One region of the Chryseobacterium sp. GW821-FHT04C04 genome, then DNA from elsewhere that is predicted to be linked to it. Evidence: riboswitches for the same ligand, from Rfam matches in the RefSeq annotation. Region 1 holds a riboswitch; each other region holds the start of a gene.

Region 1 (4,340 bases):
TCCAGTTTTCGGATGAAATCATCTGTATTTTCAACCTGTACTCTTGCTGCCAGCTCGGCGGGATTATCAGCATGCCCACCATATCCCGGATAAAATTTGAAAAACTTAAAATCATATAAATGATCCGGAAATTTGAAATACCAGTATACGCCTAGAATCATAGAGGGTTTATTGATGAATTGTACAATAATCAAAATTAAATAAAATTTCACACTCCAAAACTTTCAAAACCCTTAAATTTGTTGTCAATAAAAATTTACTTGGATGCTTAGGAACATTTCAATTGCGGCAGCTACTTTTTTGTCCGTAGTTACAATCAATGCGCAGAAGAACAGAAATACCCAACTTGAGAGACCCAAATTAGTCGTAGGTCTGGTCGTAGATCAGATGCGTTGGGACTATTTATACCGTTTTTATGGTAAGTATGGAAATGATGGTTTCAAAAGACTTTTGAATACAGGATATTCTTTGAATAACGTACATATTCCTTATGTACCTACCATTACAGCTTTGGGACATACATGTATCTATACAGGATCGGTTCCGGCTATTCACGGGATTGCAGGAAACGACTGGACAGATAAAGAAACGGGAAAAGGAGTGTACTGTACTGCGGATGAAAGCGTTCAGCCCGTAGGAACTACCAATACAAAAATCGGGAGCCACTCTCCTAAAAACCTTTGGTCGACCACAGTAACTGATGAATTGAGGCTGGCTACCAATTTCCAGGGAAAAGTAATTGGAGTTTCTTTGAAAGACAGAGCTTCTATTCTTCCTGCAGGACACACACCAAACGGAGCTTTCTGGTTTGATGACAGCACAGGAAATTTCATCACAAGTACATGGTATATGAATGATCTTCCTCAATGGGTAAAATCATTCAACTCTCAGAATCTTCCTGAAAAATTAGTAGCCAATGGTTGGAATACCTTACTTCCAATCAACGAATATACAGAAAGTGCACCCGACAATTCTCCTTGGGAAGGTCTATTGGGAAGCTCAAAAACACCTACTTTCCCTTACAGCAATTTAGCGCAGGATTATCAGAAGAAAAAAGATAATATCCGTTATACACCTTTCGGAAATACACTGACATTGAAACTGGCAGAAGCTTCTGTAGAAGGTGAAAAACTGGGTGGAGATAATATTACAGACTTTTTAGCAATTAACCTTGCTTCTACAGATTATGCAGGACATAAATTTGGTCCGAATTCTATTGAAGTGGAAGATGTTTATATCAGATTAGACCAGGACTTAGCAGAATTCTTCAAATATCTGGATTCAAAAGTAGGAAAAGGAGAATATACAGTTTTCCTTTCTGCTGACCACGGTGGAGCACATTCCGTAGGATTTCTTAAAGAACATAAAATCACGACAGGTTTCTTCGGTGAAGATGCAGAAAAGAACCTGAACCAAAAACTGAAAGATAAATTTGGTGCAGATAAGCTGATTAATGCGATCGATAACTATCAGATTTATTTTGACAGAAAAGTATTGGCAGACAGCAGGCTTGAATTGGATGATGTGAGAAACTTTGCAGTAAAAGAACTGGAGAAAGATCCTACCGTTTTATATGCTGTTTCAGTAGATAAAGTTCAGGAGTCAAGTATTCCGGAGCCGATCAAACAAAGAATTATCAACGGAATCAACAGGCAGAGAAGTGGAGATATCCAGTTAATTTCTCACGATTCTATGCTTCCTCCGTATTCTAAAACAGGAACTACTCACAGCGTATGGAATTCTTATGATTCTCATATTCCGTTGATCTTTATGGGATGGGGTGTGAAGCAGGGAGAAAGCAACAAGGCGTATCACATGACAGATATTGCTCCTACAGTATCTTCTTTATTGAAAATTCAGTTCCCAAGTGGAAATGTAGGAAACCCGATTACGGAAGTTATTGGTAGATAAATTGAATACAATTATTCTATGATATATGGCTGCTTTCGATTGAAAGCAGCTTTTTTTTGTGAATTATTTCTTCAAATTTTTAATCTGCCACACGCCAATCTCACTTTTTGGCGGATACATATAAAAAGCTATCTTTGCAAGAAATTTGGTTTCCAGTATATTGGAATGAAAAGGGAATCGGGTGTAACCCCCGGACTGTCCCCGCAACTGTAAATCGCAACAAAAGTTTCTGCAAAAAACCACTGCCTAAAAACGGGAAGGAGCAGAATGCGAAAGTCAGGAGACCTGCCAACATTATAATAAAAAAAAACATATTGCTTTCGGAGGAAAAGTAAAAAAGTATGGATATAAAAAGATCTTTAGTACTGCTTTTTTCATCTTATGGCTGTTTTCTTTTTGGACAAGAGAAGACCATTGACACTATTTATGTCTTCGACAACCAGATGAATAGGGTGAAACTTTTTCATCCCGTAAAAACAATTTCGGCAGAAGAGGCAGAGAAAAACTCCAGTAACCTTTCAGAACTCCTGAGATTTCAGTCACAGGTTTATATCAAAGAAAATGGACGTGGTGCTGTTTCTTCACCGTCTTTCAGAGGAACTACTGCTCAGCAGACGGCTTTTGTATGGAACGGAATTAATATCAACTCCAATTTTTTAGGACAGGGGGATATCAATAATATTGCTTTGTTCGGATATGACCAGATTGGTATAAAAGCCGGCGGTGGAAGTGTAGTGTATGGAAGCGGCGCGATCGGGGGAAGTATCCACCTGAATAATACCCTCGATTTTAATAAAGGTCTCCATGGTTCATTATTTTCTGAAGTAGCTTCTTTTAATACCTATAATAATTTTGTAAAAGGATCTTACAGCAATGATAAGTTCAGCTTTAAAGCTTCCGGAAATTATTCTGTAAGCGAAAATGATTATAAGGTAAGTGATCTGAATTATATCAACAGAAACGGAAGTTATTACAATACGACATTCAATGTAGGAGCATCCTATAAAATAGCGAATGATCATAAAATTTCGTGGCAGAGCCAGTTTTTTGATTCTTCACAGCATTTTCCTGTGTATGAAGAAACGGGAACCAAAACGAAATATAAAACTCAGAGTGTAAGAAGTCTTCTTTCCTGGGATTGGAACAAAACAAAATTCAGTAACTCCTTGAAAGCGGCTTATACCGAAGAGAATTTTCAGTATTTTGGGTCGTTAAATCTTCCTAAATCCAGTGGCGGAACAGGTAAAAATTATATCTTTAAAAATGATTTCAATTATTTTCTGAATTCAAAGTGGAATTTTAACCTTATTGGGGAATTTCAGCTCAATAAAGGAGAAGGGTACCAGAGCGGAATATCCAGCGTCAGTAGAAATATTGGTTCTGTTTCTGGATTGTTGAGGTATTTTGCAACAAAAGACCTTCGTTTTGAGGGTGGATTTAAGAAAGACTTCGTGGAAGATGTAAATTCACCGTTTTTGTATTCATTCTCCGGAAAATGGAGCGCCGCAAAATGGTATGATGTGAGCATTAATGTATCAAAGAATTTCAGATATCCTTCATTTAATGACATTTATTATGAACCAGGAGGAAACAAAGATCTGAGGCCGGAAACATCTACTCAGGTGGATATGACGAATGAGTTCAAAGCGGGAGATTTCAGGCTTACTTTGTCTCCTTATTATATGAATGTGACCGATCTTATTGTATGGCTGCCTACAGCATTGGGATATTGGCAGGCATTCAATGTCAATAAATCTGAATCTTACGGATTAGAATCTCAGCTGTCTTTCAGTAAACAATTGGGCAGTCATAAGATCCGAGCCAATGCAGGATATTATTATGCAAGATCTATCGATAAAGAAACGAATATGCAGAGACCTTATGTTCCTATGCACAGAGGAACTGCCAATATAGATTATGAATATCGCTTCTTTAAGTTTTTCGCACAGGGACTGCTGAATGGTGTTACCTATACGACAAGTGATGAAAAGAGATCAGATGCTATTGATCCTTATTTTCTTTTGAATATGGGTGTTTCTGCAACCTTAGCAAAAAAATATACCTTAGGGTTCAAAGTGAATAATCTAACGGATACCTACTATAAAACAGCTTCTTTTTATCCTTTACCCAAAAGAAACTATAGTGTGTATGCCGCAATAAATTTTTAAAAAATTAAAATTGAGTAAATATGAAAATAACTAAACTTTTAACTGTATTATTTGCAGTAGTGTTATTGTTTAACATTTCTTCATGTTCAAGTGATTCTGCAGAGTTTGAAATGTCCCCGATCACATATCAGAACGGATATTTTATCTCTAATGAAGGGAACTTCAACAGCCAGGGGGCTAAAGTAACCTTTCTGACAAGAGATTTAAGCTTAAAGCAAGACGATGTATATGGCTATAACAACAATAAAGATATTTTGGGTG
Region 2 (4,340 bases), on a different contig from region 1:
TATTTTTAGAAAAATGCCCCTAGCTAGTTGAGCCTATTCTAATTTTACATTACAAAGATATGTAAATTAAATGGTAATATGCAATACAAAGTAGTGAAATTTTTAAAATAAAAAATATAAATAACTGATAATCAATTTTATAATTTTTTATGGAGATTTTTATGAGAATAAATTTGAGTGAAAAATGGGTAAAAATCTCTCAATTTTAAAGAAATTGAAAGAAATGCAGGGAAAGAAATCATGATTCATTAATTATTACTCATGACCGATTACTTATTACTCATATCATAGCCCTGATAGCAGCGGTTACCCCACAGCGGGTTGGGTTTTAGGCTTGGGGCGAGGAGTATGAGCGGATAGCGGGAAATAGCTTCTTATCAACAGATATCCTTTTATTTGAAGGAATAAAGCTGTTACAAATTCTGAGAGATAATGAGATTGATATTTTGAGATCGGTATTATGATTCGTATTTTTGTTAGCAATAGAAAACACTTAAATCCAAATTACTATTACCATGAATATTTTAAATAAGTATAAGAACTTATCGGCTTTTCTTGTATTGGGTCCTTTATGTTTCGGGCAATATCAGTTTGAAGTAAAAAATGCGTCAAAAAACTATAGTGCTATCATCAAGGTAGAAAATTGTTATGACAGCCGATGCAGTGGGAAGGGGACTGTGGAGCTGTTTGATAACAGAAACAGTAAGGTGCAGACTTTTGTTTCCGATGACCTTGTTCTGGAAATAGAAGAAAGCCAGAAGCTGACCCCGGGGAAAATGATTCAGTTAACGAAGCCGCAAAATTCTGTGATTATAGATGATTTTAATTTTGACGGAACAGAAGACATTGCCATAAGGAACGGAAATATGGGGAACTATAGCGCTGCTTCATACGATGTATATGTGTTCAATAGTACCAGAATGGCATTTGTGAAGAGTAAAGAGCTTACGGATCTTGCTTCCAATTCCCTTGATATTTTTGATGTTGATGCCAAGCGCAAACGCCTCATCGCCTATGGAAAGTCAGGATGCTGCAAAATTTTTACGATGGAATATGTCGTAATTCCGAATAAAGGACTGGATATGGTCTTTGAAAAGGAAGAAGATACAACCAATGAAGATCGGGTAAAAGTAATAACGAAAGAAAAGATCAATAATAAATGGAATACCAAAACAAAGGTATATCCTGCAGATCAATATAATAGAAAATAAGAAGTAAGATGAAAATTCAGAAAGAAATCGATTTTATCCTGGCAGTGGATGCTTTGAAAAATGTACAGAGAAGGAATTATAATGCAGACGATTCCCGAAGAGAAAATACAGCGGAACACTCCTGGCAGATTATCATTCTGGCTCAGATACTTTATCCATATGCGAAAAACCGTACCGATATAGATTTGTTAAGGGTGATAAGAATGCTATCCATTCATGATCTGGTGGAAATAGAAGCCGGAGACACTTTTATTTTTGATGAAAAAGCAATGGTAGGAAAGTTTGAAAGAGAGAAAGCATCTGCTCAAAAGATCTTCGGAATTCTGGATGAACCTTTACGTTCGGAATTCTTTAATTTGTGGCTTGAGTTTGAAGAAGAGAAAACACCGGATGCTGTTTTTGCGTGTGGAATAGATAGAATCATGCCATTTATCTTGAATTCCCATACTTCAGGAAAGAGCTGGACAGAAGCCGGAGTAACAGAAAAGCAAATCAGGAATATACTTGAAAATGCAATCACAAGAGCTTCAGATGAAATGGGAGAGGCTTTTGAACTGCTGCTGAATAGAAGTCTGGAAACAGAAAAAGTGGTAAAATAACTTTGATAAGAATATAAAAAGCTTCGGGCGGCCAAAGGCCGCCCGAAGCTTTTTATTTATAGTATTTGGATTGGTTTCTTGAATTCGTCTATCGCTACAAAAGTGAAATCACCTACAATGGCTTTTTCTCTTTCATAGGAATACATTTGCTCGGTGTAGATCTCAACGTTTACTTTCATACTGGTTTTTCCTACGTATGACACTTTTCCGATCAACTCAACAATCGTTCCGGCAGGAATAGGTTTCTTGAAATCGATCTTGTCACTGCTCACTGTTACCACTCTTTTTCTTGCAAATCGGGTTGCGGTAATAAAAGCTACTTCGTCCATCAGCTGCATCGCTGTACCTCCAAAAAGGGTATCATAATGATTGGTTGTGTTAGGGAAAACCGCTTTAAAGATTCTGGTTTCGGATGCTTCAATTCTTTCTTCTGTAGTCATATATCATTATTAATTAAAGCGAAATAAAATGATATTAAAATAACAGAACAATGACAGGAACTTATAGAATTCCTGAAACAATCCATCAGATCAATACAACTTCAAATCGCGAAAGTTACATGTTTAAGAAAAAGGCAGGTCTCCTGACTCGTAACATCTTTATCTCCTTCCCATGCCTCGCACAGTGGATCCTTGATAAAGATTTCAGTTACTTACAGTTGCGCGACAGTCCGTGATTTTCACACGGTTCCCTTTTAATCTGCAGTGATGCAGAACCAATTTCTGTGATGAATAAGTGTAAAACTTTTCGAGTGCAAAAATAATGAATTTATTCCGGATTATGGTAAATAATCTGGCTGATTACTCTACCTTTCTTGATCGTCCAGAGAGTGGTATATCTGTTCTCTCCTGAACCATTTATCATGTATAGGAAAATATTGTCGCTGTCAAGAGAGGTTACTCCAATATTCTCAAAATCCATGGTAGGCTGGAACATGTTTTTGATCGCTTCTCTTACAAAGACAGAACCTCTTCCGGGCTGCTGTACTCTGATCGATTTGATCTCGGTCATTCCTTCAGGAAGGTCGTTTCCAATTCCCCAGGGCTTTACTTTATCGATGGTAAGAAGTTTTCCTTCTGCATCTTTTTCCTTTTTACGGTAGCCGGCGTTGGAAGGATAAACATCAATCACAACCTTGCTTCTTTGGGCAGTAGGAATTTTCGGATCAGAATTGTCTGTGAAAATAAGTGATCTTCCGTTTTTAGATTTTGAAGGAGTATACGCCGGAAGCTGATCGATATAAGCAATACGTTCTTTATTGACCATTCCTTCTTTATCAAGAGTTTCATAACGTACAAACGGTTTGTCATCATCCTGTTTTTCAGGATATTTGATCCAGATCCATTCTGTCTCTCCGGGAGCAGGCTTTACATAAACGAATACATCACCTTTACGCATACGGATCTTGTCTACAATTTTTCGGTAATTGTCTTTATGAACCCGTACATTGGCATATCCCTCTTCAGCTTTTACAACTCCGAAAGGAACCTTATTCTGTCCTTTTACAAAGGCTAAAGAAAAAATACTGAAAGCGGATACATAGAATGCTTTGTTTATGAAAGTCATCATGAAAATTTTTTGATCCCCCAAATATATAAATTAAATGCTTTTCGGGAGATAATTATACCGCTGCAGTTCTTTAAAATCTTGTATTTGTTTCAGATGGCCGTCAGAAAGCAGATATATTGAGTCTGAAATATCCAGAACATCCTGATAATTATGGTCAGAAATGATAAAACCTTTATCGTTTGATTGTTGGCGAATGGTTTTCTTTAATTTTTCGCAAACTTTTGGAGAAAGACTGTGAAATGGTTCGTCCAGTAAAGCAAAATCAGCTTCAGAATGAATGATCATCAAAGTTTCAATAAGTCTTTGCTCACCTTTGGAAAGGTTTTTAGGCTTTTCATGAAGAAATGGATATATGAGTTCTGAGGAAAATAAGAGGTCTGTGTTTTCTTTATTACAGAAAAGAGGAATCAGTCTTTTAACGGTTTCGTATTTAGGGAGAAAGAGGTTCTGCGGTAAATAGGAAATCCTGTTTTTCCGGTCTGATCTATTTTTTAAAACTTTGTCATCACATCTGATAAACTGAGTATCACTGCTGATAACGCCGAAAATGATTTTTAATAAGGTTGATTTTCCGCTTCCGTTTCTACCCAATAGCCCTGTAATTTGACCCGTTTCACATCCAATATAAATGTCCTGCAAAATTTTTCTCTCATTGAAGGATTTTGTTACACTGTCAATATGAAGTTTACTCATAAGAATAAGGTTATAATTTTTACAATCAGACTCAATGAAACAGTTCCGCCCCAAAGAAAGATTCTTGAAAGTCCTACATTGGCGTAGAAGTAATATTCGTTTTTAAACCTTAATTCATACATAAAGTAATGAAGGACTGGTAAAATTAAAAGAAAACTTAATCCAAACGTTTCAAACCCGAAGGGAAGCAAAAAAGAAATGAGCAATGAAAACAGCAGGGTGGGAAGTACTATCTTTTTATAAAAAATCCAGAGAATAGAAAAGTTTT
Region 3 (4,340 bases), on a different contig from region 1:
ACTCTTGAAATAACGAATAACGGAGTGAACATCAGGGTAGGAACTCCCATCAGATGATAAGATACTGCGGAGAACCAATCCAGATTAGGGAACATTTTCTTTTCTTCCCACATGACACTTTCCAGTCTTTCAGCGATGTTATACAACAGCATATCTCCGGCTTCTTCAGAAAGTTCTTGGGCTACTTTTTTTATGACTACATTTCTTGGATCTGATATCGTGTAAACAGGATGTCCAAATCCAATAATGACTTCTTTGCTGGCAATACGTTTTCTAATATCTTCTTCAGCTTCATCAGGAGAATGATAACGGCTCTGTATTTCAAAAGCTACTTCATTGGCTCCTCCATGTTTTGGACCTCTTAAGGCACCGATAGCACCAGTGATACAGGAATAGAAATCTGAAGATGTACCGGCAATAACACGGGCCGTGAAAGTAGAAGCATTAAATTCATGTTCCGCATACAGGTTAAGGGATATTTCCATTGCTTTTATCCATGAATCGGGAGCTTTTTTACCATGCAACAAATGAAGGAAATGTCCACCGATAGTATCGTCATCGGTCTCAACATCAATCTCTTTACCATTGTGGGTATAGTGATACCAATATAAAAGTCCTGAACTGAATGATGCTAATAATTTATCTGCAATATCTCTTGCTCCCGCGACATTATGGTCATCTTTTTCAGGCTGAATACTCCCAACTGCCGAAACCATTGAGCGCATAACATCCATTGGGTGTGCCGCTGCCGGAATACTTTTTAAGATATTTCTTACAGAATGAGGAAGACCTCTCAAAGATTTTAATTTAGCTTTATAGTTTTTCAACTGTGCTTCTGTAGGTAATTGACCATAAATAAGAAGGTAAGCCACCTCTTCAAATTGTGTTTTTTCTGCAAGATCCAAAATATCGTAACCTCTGTAATGGAGGTCATTTCCGCTTTTCCCGACACTGCAAAGAGCGGTATTGCCTGCTGTAACCCCGGAAAGTGCTACACTTTTTTTAGGTTTAAATGTTGGTTCGCTATTCGTTGACATGAGTATTTTGTTTAAAAAGATTATCTAATTTTTGTTCATAATCGTGGTAGCCGATACTTTGATAAAGTTCTTCTCTTGTTTGCATGGTATCCAATACATTGGCTTGTGTTCCGTCTTTGCGGATATGATTGTATACATTTTGTGCCGCTTTATTAGCAGCCCGGAAGGCGGAAAGAGGGTAGAGGATGAGCCCGACTCCTGCGTTTTTTAGTTCTTCTGCCGTGTACATTTTAATCATCCCAAACTCCGTAATATTCGCAAGCACAGGAATTCCGGTAGCATCAACAAATTTTTGATAAAAACTTAAGTCGGGTACTGCTTCAGCAAAAATGAAATCTGCACCTGCTTCCTTATAAGCCACGGCTCTTTCTAAAGTTTTTTCCAGCCCTTCATTGGCAAAAGCATCTGTTCTTGCTCCGATAACAAAGCTTTCATCGGTACGGGCATCTGCAGCAGCCTTAAGGCGGTCTGCCATTTCTTCTTTGCTTACGATTTCTTTTCCAGGCCTATGTCCACAACGTTTTGCACCCACCTGATCTTCGATGTGTACCGCCGCCGCTCCGGCTTTGATCAATGATTTAATAGTTCTGGCGACATTAAATGCGGAAGGCCCAAAACCAGTGTCGATATCCACCATAAGCGGTAAATCACAAATATTGGTAATACGCTGAACATCTATGAGCACATCATCCAGAGTGGTAATACCTAAATCAGGAATTCCTAAAGACCCTGCTGCAACACCTCCTCCTGAAAGATAAATGGCATTAAAACCAGCCTGCTGTGCCAATAATGCATGGTTTGCGTTAATGGCTCCAACAATCTGAAGGGGATTTTCTTTTTCCATTGCCTCCCGGAATTTCATGCCGGGAGATTTCCAATTTTCATTTTTGATCATTATAATATTTTATTGTTGAGTTGAAATTTGTTTTCGAATGAGCAGAAGAGCTGTAAATGCTTATCTTTTTAGTAAAAAAGAAAGGGTAGAAAAGGATTTTAGTAATCTTAAAATCATATTGATATTGATGATTTTGCAAAGTTCTTGCCGTACAGGTCTGTACAATAGAGCTGTTGTTACTGCATGAATAATGAAGATTGTTTCGGTACACCTTATAACTTTTTACATTGATTAAACCTTATAAAAAGTTCTCAGTAAACTTCGCGGTGCTTTATTAGAAAAGAAAAATTACGGAAAGGGGGATACGAATTTGAGCCATGGAATAATGAGAACAACCTAATGCTCACTCGTAATCCATCTCAAAAAGTAATACAGATTGACAAAACAGTTTTATCACACTATATCCATAACGTATCATACCTGACTGTAAACTTCAAATCGCGAAAGCATCGTCAATGCGAAATAGGCAGGTCTCCTGACTTGTAACGGTTTTTATCATCCTTCCCATATAAAAAATATACAGTGGATATCAATTAATAAAAACTTTATGTGTTACTTACAGTTGCGCGACAGTTCGTGATTTGCACACGATTCCCTTTTAATGCACACCTAAGTGTAACCAATTTCGGTTGATAAAGAAGGTTTTAAGAACTCCTTGGTGGTAAATATAGGTATTTTATAATAACGAAAAAGATATTTTATGTAATCAATAATTGTTTTGATTTAATGTATTGAAAACGTTATGATTATAAAATTTATTTATAAGATAAATGGATTAATTGCTTTGTTAAATTGATAGAATAAGTGACCAGAAAACCAGAGATAGTTAATAGAATTGTTGTTTTTTTTCCAATTTATAAATTAGAAAAAATATAAGGAATAGAAATATTCAGGACATATATAAAAACAAAAAAACTTACAGGAATTGTTGATTTTTTTGAAGGATTCGAACTCTTGACTGTCCCGATTACAAATCGGGATGCTGTATTTTTTTTGCTGTAAAAGCTTTCTGGTATTGTATGAAAAAAAAAAAGACTCACTAAAAATAGTAAGTCTTTAAGTGAGCGCGAAAGGATTCGAACCTTTGACCGTCCCGATTACAAATCGGGATGCTCTATCTCTGCTATATTTATAAGTTTTTGAATTTTAGATTTACTTTTCCATGCTTTGATTTGTCTTTCTCTTTTATATGCGATTGATTTGGATTCGAAAGTTTCAAAATATACAATAGTCCAATCTTTAGCTTTTGAAGTAAAGCCCTTATGATCTGATAGGTGTTTTCTTAATCTTTCTTGTAAAGATTCTGAAGAATGTCCGATATAGAACTTATCTAAGATTCTGGAATGGAGGATATAACAAAAGTGCATAGAACTAAAATACACTTTTAAAGTGTAAAATTCAGATATAATACAAACAAAAAAGACTCACTAAAAATAGTAAGTCTTTAAGTGAGCGCGAAAGGATTCGAACCTTTGACCGTCTGCTTAGAAGGCAGATGCTCTATCCAGCTGAGCTACGCACCCATTGAGTAGTTTTGAGAAAACTACTAAAACAGTCGGGGCGGCAGGATTCGAACCTGCGACCTCCTGGTCCCAAACCAGGCGCGATGACCGGACTACGCTACGCCCCGAATATATAAGTGAGCGGAGGGTAAGGGATTCGAACCCTTGCGACACTTTCGCGTCGACAGTTTAGCAAACTGCTCCATTAACCACTCTGGCAACCCTCCTTTTTGTTTATTTTTTAATGATCGTTGTTCCGTTATTGCGAGTGCAAATATAGAACAGATTTCTTTATTTACCAAATAAAATTCAAGAAAAATTTGTGTATTTTTGAAGTAATAAATCATCCAAAAACCAAACTGATGCGTAAAACATTATATATCATCGGATTAAGCACTTTTGTTTTTTCATGTACTTCTCAACAAAATGTAAAAAAAAATACTTACAAACCGAAAACCCCGATAACACAGGCGAAACCGACTGTTCAGACAACAGCTCCGGTGGCTCCCAAACCAAAAGTTGTCTCTGATCATGGAGTAGATTTTTTTACTACTAATATAGCAGACCCAACAAAAAATGATAATACGGCAAGTTATGGTTCTATTGTATCTGCAAAACCAGCCGGATATAAAGTTGTGAAGACTTATTTTCCTGCAGTTGCCCAGAACTTCAGACAGCGTTATTTAATATTACATTATACAGCACTTCTGGATGATAAGTCGATTACTGTTCTTACCCAGCAGCCGGTGAGTGCCCATTATCTGGTAAATAATACCGGTGATAACGAGATTTATCAACTGGTAGACGAAAACAAACGCGCATACCATGCGGGAGTAAGCGCTTGGAGAAATGACAAAAATCTTAATGATACCTCTATCGGGATTGAAATTGTAAATATGGGCTACA

What was found. A riboswitch is a leader RNA that binds a small molecule or an ion and turns the genes downstream of it on or off. The one in region 1 is predicted to bind cobalamin.
Region 2: another riboswitch for cobalamin. It lies ahead of AC07UM_RS18845 (acyl-CoA thioesterase); the one in region 1 lies ahead of AC07UM_RS06140 (TonB-dependent receptor plug domain-containing protein).
Region 3: another riboswitch for cobalamin. It lies ahead of prpB (methylisocitrate lyase); the one in region 1 lies ahead of AC07UM_RS06140 (TonB-dependent receptor plug domain-containing protein).

Annotation. Positions count from the first base shown of each region.
Region 1 is NZ_JBWKTO010000002.1:950-5,289, reverse strand. Features, by position in the region: gene AC07UM_RS06150 (hypothetical protein) at 1-161, opposite strand, end outside; gene pafA (alkaline phosphatase PafA) at 265-1,911, shown strand; cobalamin riboswitch at 2,041-2,218, shown strand; gene AC07UM_RS06140 (TonB-dependent receptor plug domain-containing protein) at 2,253-4,079, shown strand; gene AC07UM_RS06135 (DUF5074 domain-containing protein) at 4,100-4,340, shown strand, end outside.
Region 2 is NZ_JBWKTO010000005.1:435,963-440,302, reverse strand. Features, by position in the region: gene AC07UM_RS18855 (XAC2610-related protein) at 516-1,211, shown strand; gene AC07UM_RS18850 (HD domain-containing protein) at 1,220-1,810, shown strand; gene AC07UM_RS18845 (acyl-CoA thioesterase) at 1,867-2,250, opposite strand; cobalamin riboswitch at 2,367-2,545, opposite strand; gene AC07UM_RS18840 (hypothetical protein) at 2,579-3,379, opposite strand; gene AC07UM_RS18835 (ATP-binding cassette domain-containing protein) at 3,410-4,072, opposite strand.
Region 3 is NZ_JBWKTO010000001.1:1,292,268-1,296,607, reverse strand. Features, by position in the region: gene prpC (bifunctional 2-methylcitrate synthase/citrate synthase) at 1-1,037, opposite strand, end outside; gene prpB (methylisocitrate lyase) at 1,024-1,932, opposite strand; cobalamin riboswitch at 2,381-2,571, opposite strand; gene AC07UM_RS05850 (GIY-YIG nuclease family protein) at 3,030-3,299, opposite strand; tRNA gene AC07UM_RS05845 (tRNA-Arg) at 3,382-3,455, opposite strand; tRNA gene AC07UM_RS05840 (tRNA-Pro) at 3,488-3,562, opposite strand; tRNA gene AC07UM_RS05835 (tRNA-Ser) at 3,577-3,661, opposite strand; gene AC07UM_RS05830 (N-acetylmuramoyl-L-alanine amidase) at 3,797-4,340, shown strand, end outside.